DNA from 3 places in the Paenibacillus nicotianae genome. Region 3 is predicted to be linked to each of the others. Evidence: riboswitches for the same ligand, from Rfam matches in the RefSeq annotation. Region 3 holds a riboswitch; each other region holds the start of a gene.
What was found. A riboswitch is a leader RNA that binds a small molecule or an ion and turns the genes downstream of it on or off. The one in region 3 is predicted to bind cyclic di-AMP.
Positions count from the first base shown of each region.

Region 1 (2,203 bases), on a different contig from region 3:
TGTTTTAAACTCTTCAGAAGATTGGTTCCACCATTCTTCATTATGAGCGACTAATAATTTTTTGAGTGCTGCTTTTTCTTCGCTTCCTAGACCTTCTAACATAATACGGCGCTTGATAGCATAATCTAACTTATTCACATGCTCTGCGAGAATTTTCCAACCTTTTTTCTCTTCTTCATTAATCCACATTTCACAAGCAGTAGCACCAGCGTAATTGACACCTTCAGCTAATTTATCGACTGCTACCCAGACTAACCATACTTGACGACCACCATTCACTTCTTCGCGGTTCGTCGTAAATTTGATTCCTTTTTCTACTTTACTTTTGGCATGCATTGCACCAACATCGATTTTTGCTTCGCCATGGTCTATAATGATAGGGGACACATTATTGAGGTTAATAGCTCCTGCTCCAAAACCTTTATGTTTACTGCTTTTTGCACTACTACTTACAATATTAAGTGACATCGACTTTTTACTTGGTTGATTTTCATCCATATTGTTCGAATACTCCTTTGTGGGGTCAGTATAAATAAGGTTATTATACATAGATTTATAGTTCAATTTATTATTCATATTGTAGCGAATATTGAGTTAAAAGCCAATAAAGTCGATTACTGTCATAGATTTTCATAAAAAAAGGGAAAAAACGTTAATTATTACAACGGTCGAACCGAATAAAGTATATATAGTGATCATAATTATTCAATAAACGTCATGATATGAGCAAAAGATTAAAATTTTTTAACTTTTAAAAAAGCTGTAACCACAGGCTTTTATAGAGATTTGATACGAAAATATAAAAACAAATCTTAAAAACAGATGAATAAAGGTTTGCCAAAGTAAAAAACCTCTGGTAGAATAAATCCAGTGAGATTTTAGTAACAACTTTGTAAACTTTAAAACTAAATGCTGTAACCTTTATAGCAACTGAAAATTTTGTCGTTTTGTCGTAGTAATCCGTATACGGTACACACCACGCTTTGAGCCAAATTCCGTGGTACCGGGAAACGGGGGAACCGTTTTGGGTGAATTGATCTTGTTTCAGAGGGATCATAGGGGAATACCTTCTACCGAATCCTTAAGCTAACCTCGTAGGCAATTGGAAGGGGACAATCGATTTTGAACATGAAAAAGAAACTAACAGCCGCAGTAATGGGACTTGCTATTGCATTTACGTCACTTGGAGTAACAAGTGCGCATGCAGATTCTAAAATGGATCAAGTTATTGATGGAGCTATTGGAACACCTTATCGTATTGGTGGAACATCTTTCAGCGGTTTTGACTGCTCAGGATTTACACAATATGTATTCAGCAAAATGAACATTGATCTTCCTCGCCAATCTAGTTCTCAATACCAAGTCGGTGAGCCTGTATCAAAAAGTGATTTAATTGCTGGAGATCTGTTATTTTTCAATACTACCGGGGCTGGCGTTTCACATGTAGCAGTTTATGTAGGAAATGGTAACTTCGCACACGCTTCTACTTCCAAAGGTGTGAGAATTGACAGTTTGAGCATGGATTACTATCAAAATCGTTACGTTGGTGCTAAACGTGTTATGAGCGATTCCACATATAACACCTTCGCAACTGACAATTAATCATCGTATTTACAACTCATATAAATTAACCTATAACCATTGAAGATTCCCGCCAGAATCTTTAGTGGTTTTTTTATGTTCCTATATAAGTAAGACGTATCAAACACCTAATAGGTTACATAAAATCGTAAATTTATATAAAATTGTTCTTTATAATTATGTCTACTTATTATTAACCTACTCGTAATTATGGTAAACAGGATATTGCAAATTTTTTAAGATTTTTTTATGGTAGATACAAAGTACAGTCAGAGGAGGTTAGATCATGAGCTCACTGCCACATTCTATTTTTCATACGATTCCTTTGACAGAACAACATGCTGCTGAAGTATGTACATGGGTATACGATCCTCCTTATAATATTTACGGTTGGATGCCCTGGGCACAAATGAAAGAATTAGGAATTGAGTTCGGCGATCCAGAGATTCGGCAACAACAATACTTATCGGTACTGGATCAAAAAGAACAGTTAGCCGGGTTTGCTCAACTTTTTCCATTGGGAAATACGATACGTTTAGGTATTGGCATGCGCCCTGATCTGTGCGGTCATGGTTATGGAGAAGCTTTTGTAGAGGCTATTGTAAAAACGGCTCAAAACCGT
Region 1 covers NZ_JBHUGF010000012.1:33,089-35,291, forward strand. The annotation lists gene ACFSGI_RS22400 (YwhD family protein) at 1-498, opposite strand, end outside; cyclic di-AMP (ydaO/yuaA leader) riboswitch at 977-1,116, shown strand; gene ACFSGI_RS22405 (C40 family peptidase) at 1,129-1,602, shown strand; gene ACFSGI_RS22410 (GNAT family N-acetyltransferase) at 1,877-2,203, shown strand, end outside.
Region 1: linked by a shared signal. The riboswitch ahead of ACFSGI_RS22405 (C40 family peptidase) and the one ahead of ACFSGI_RS01910 (ubiquitin-like domain-containing protein) in region 3 are both predicted to bind cyclic di-AMP.

Region 2 (2,203 bases), on a different contig from region 3:
TCAGAATCTACTGCAAATCAATGATAAATATCATGTAACAAAAATAAAAAAGTAGATAAACGATGAAAAAGAGAGAAAATAGAAGCCTGAGATAGATAAGTTTTCAATAGTTATCTGAAAATGAAAGCTGTGATGATTCACAGCTTTTTTTGCGTTTTTTCTCAGCTTTACAGTTGACAGGTACAGGCGTATTATTCATTGCAGGCAGTTGATGAATAGGATTCAGCAACTGATATAAATGAAGTTTCCAATGTTTTTGATCGCTGAGTTTTCGGTACTAACCGAAAAACGGGGGAACCAAATTGCGACTTCACAAAACGGTGTGAGAGCCGGAATGTGAATCGTTGGGGTGAATCTGCATACTGACTTAACCATGGTACAGTCAGACAATGCAGTAGGGCGACTCTCACCGCCCGAATCCGACAGCTAACCTCGTAAGCGTGGATTAGGAGAGAAGTGTGAAGCTTGTGCCGATCTGACACAGTGTAATACGACTCTGTGTTTTTTGATATGTTAACAATGTCACGACGCTTAATTTTCATATGCATATGAAAAGCGGGGGAACCAATCGTTGATGAAAATAACTGATAGAAGAGTCAGTTACTACACAACATGGGGTGAATTCCGGTATCTACCGGAACGGGCAATCTTCCAGCCCGAATCCGACAGCTAACTCCGTAAGCGTATAGGGGAGAACTCCTAACCAGCAACTTGGCAGGTACACGATAAGTGTGCGTGTTTGTAGAGGGCTGGGGAAAAGTTCTGCTTTTCTCCAGGCTTCTTTTTTTATGCCTTTTTTAGCAAATATTACTTACAAAACGAATGCAGGGAGTCTTATACCTATGATGGATATACTGATGATTGGATTATTATTGATAATGACTTTGGGATTGAGCGGGTTGCTGCAATGGGCATCTGTAGCTATCGGAGAAAGAAGGAATGAGCGATGACTTGGCTGCTGTGGATTATTATTGGTGGGTTAACCATCTATCTATGTTACGCATTGATTTATCCAGAAAAATTCTAAAGGGTCAGGGGAGAACATCGTGAGTATCTTTTCATATATCGGAATTGCAGTCACTTTTATTATCGCTTTAATTATCGCTCGTCCAACCGGACATTATATTGCATATGCTTTTGAAAATAAACCGAATCGCTTAGATCGTTGGTTTTATCCAATTGAGAAATGGATATACAGGTTCGGCGGTATCAAAAATGAAAATCAAACCTGGAAGCAGTATGCAGGCGCTGTTCTTATCAGTAATGCAGTGATCTTGCTGATAGCATATCTGATCTTTCGTTTCCAACACATTTTACCAATGAATCCAGCAGGGATTACCAGTATGAGCCCTGATCTAGCATTCAATACAGCGATCAGCTTTATTACAAATACGAATTTACAGCATTACAGCGGTGAAAGTGGTTTATCTTTATTCTCACAAATGACAGCAATTATCTTTATGATGTTTGTCTCACCGGCAACAGGGATTGCAGTCGCAATTGCATTTATTAGAGGATTGACCGGTAAGCCGCTGGGTAATTTCTTTACGGACTTGGTACGGGCAATCACACGAATTTTGTTACCTCTTACTTTTATTATGGCGCTTGTGTTTGTTGGATTAGGTATGCCGCAGACCTTGCATACAGTCATAACAGCTCAGACTTTACAAGGAACAGAGCAACAGATTGGTACCGGTCCAATAGGATCATTTCTAGCAATCAAAGAATTAGGGAATAACGGTGGTGGATATTTCGGAGCCAACTCTGCACACCCTTTTGAAAATCCAGGCGGATTCAGTAATATGTTGCAAATGTTGATGATGTTATTGGTTCCAATGTCACTGCCATTTACGTACGGCAAAATGGTCGGCAACTCCAAACAAGGTAGAGTATTATTTGTTTCGATGGTCATGATGTTTGTCGTGATGCTTAGTGTATCACTTGTCAGTGAATTTCAAGGAAATCCGTTGATTAACCAATTAGGTATTCAACATCAGTCGGGATCAATGGAAGGGAAAGAAGTACGATTAGGCGAAGCGCAATCTTCATTCTACTCTGTGGTAACAACAGCTTCAGAGACAGGTGCTGTTAATACGATGCATGATACGTTAACACCTATTGGCGGATTGATTTCACTTGGAAATATGATGCTGAATACGGTATTTGGCGGTTCAGGAGTAGGATTGTTAAACATTTTAATGTA
Region 2 covers NZ_JBHUGF010000010.1:1,732,672-1,734,874, reverse strand. The annotation lists cyclic di-AMP (ydaO/yuaA leader) riboswitch at 252-456, shown strand; cyclic di-AMP (ydaO/yuaA leader) riboswitch at 519-699, shown strand; gene kdpF (K(+)-transporting ATPase subunit F) at 947-1,027, shown strand; gene kdpA (potassium-transporting ATPase subunit KdpA) at 1,047-2,203, shown strand, end outside.
Region 2: linked by a shared signal. The riboswitch ahead of kdpF (K(+)-transporting ATPase subunit F) and the one ahead of ACFSGI_RS01910 (ubiquitin-like domain-containing protein) in region 3 are both predicted to bind cyclic di-AMP.

Region 3 (2,203 bases):
TAATATGCCAATCGTGATTCATAATCGTGATGCACACGAAGATATTGTGAAGATTTTGCGTGAAGAAAAAGCACATGAAGTAGGAGGCGTGATGCATTCGTTTTCAGGGAGCTGGGAAACAGCCAAAATGTGTCTTGATATGGGCTTCCATTTATCGTTTGGAGGACCAATTACTTTCAAAAATGCAAAGCAACCTAAAGAGGTGTTACAAAAGGTTCCTATGGACCGTCTTTTACTTGAAACAGACTCCCCATTTTTGACACCACATCCTTATCGTGGAAAACGAAATGAGTCCGGTTATGTGACACTTGTAGCCGAAGCGGCTGCGGAGCTAAAAGGGATATCACTGGAAGAAATTAGTACAATTACAACTAAAAATGCACTGGAACGATTTGGCATTCGATGAAAAACAGAGTAAATCACGCAAAAAACATCGTTAAATCGATATATGAATAAATTATCTTTAAAAAATCGGAGAATATGACAACTTTTTAACCATTTATTCAGAAAAACGTGCTTGCTGGTCGCTTTACATGAGGGTTGGGTTCGGGATATTATTTCATCAGTGATTTAATCTTGCTGTTATCACGCAAGATTCCATGATTCGGTCTCGCTGAGTTTCCTGCATAGGAAAACGGGGGAACCAACATATGTCTTCAAGCCATTATTATCAGAATACCGAAGTCATTATGTATGATTCCTTTTACAGGGTCTATGGGGTGAATTGGAGGTACTCGCGCCATGAGCGGAGGATCCTTCACAGGGCAGGCAATATGATATGTCCGAATCCGACAGCTAACCCCGTAAGCGATGCAGAGGCAACCTCGTATTTTCTAACGTTTTCCGAACTGTATTCAAATACGTCGGGAGCCAAGGAAAAGTTGCTCTTGCTCTTTTCCAGAGGCTTCTTTTGTTTTGGCTAAAAGGAAAAGATACAGAGATACGATATTTGAAGCTTGATCTTTCAGATATTAGGTATGTCCCTTAGACTGACCATGGCGCAGGCATTTTTGAACATCACGAAAGATTATCACACAGATTCGATAATCTTATGCTTACGATCAGCCTGTGAAAATTCTGTTATATAGTCGCGTCATATACTATTACGTCACAGCTAGACGGCGAGACTATGAAGGAGGACGGAAGAAGTGGCAATTGCTCCTTTCGAAAAAACCCATGGTTCGCGCTCATCCAGCATGTCTTACGCGCTGAGTTGGAAGCAACAAAACCTACGCTATGTATTGTGGGCTGCATTATTGGTCATCGCTCTTGCAGTGATGCTATTGTCCCTACTTTATAATCAAGCGGGTAAAAATATTTCTGTAGTCATTGACGGCAAAGCACAAACGGTGGAAACACGTAAATTGATGCTTTCTCAACTGCTTGATGAAAATCAAATTAAAGTCGCACCACAAGATAAAGTATCTATGCCGATGAATGGCGCGCTTCAAGATGGGGATAAAGTTTATATTAACCATGCGGTTGCAGTAAACATTACGGCAGATGGTGGCACTAAGAAAATCTATACCACCTCTAAAACAGTTGGTAACACATTGGAGCAAGCTGGATTAACATTGTCAGGTGAAGATCAACTTACACCAGCAATGGAATCTTCAGTTCATGACAATATGGATATCAAGATTGTTCGCACCAAATCTTTTGTAGCGAAAAAAGTTGTAAAGATTCCTTATCAAACGGTTAAAAAAACCGATGCTTCTCTGGTTGAAGGTAAAACAAAGCTAGTACAAAGTGGTCAAACAGGAAAAGTGGTTCAATACATCGAGAAAGTATACGAAGATGGAGAATTCGTCTCCAAACGTATGGTTGATAAAAAAACAACCGCAAAAGTGCAAGACAAGATTGTAGCAATAGGTACGAAAAAAGAAGAGCCTAAGCTTCTTGCAGCTGCTTCATCTAGTGGAGGTTCCAGTAATAGTACTTCCAAAGCAGGTGTAGATTTCTCTTATGCGAAAGTACTGAACAATGTATCTCTTACTGCTTATTCGTCTCAAGAACCCGGTCTAGGTACAGTGACTGCTTCTGGAGCACGTGTAACAGAAGGTCGTACGATTGCAGTCGATACGAGTGTCATTCCGATGGGATGGTGGGTATACATTGAAGGCATTGGCTTCCGCCGTGCTGAAGATACCGGTAGTGCTATTAACGGTAATAAAATCGACGTATATATAGACAGCTTGAGCCA
Region 3 covers NZ_JBHUGF010000002.1:40,688-42,890, reverse strand. The annotation lists gene ACFSGI_RS01915 (TatD family hydrolase) at 1-406, shown strand, start outside; cyclic di-AMP (ydaO/yuaA leader) riboswitch at 602-825, shown strand; gene ACFSGI_RS01910 (ubiquitin-like domain-containing protein) at 1,149-2,203, shown strand, end outside.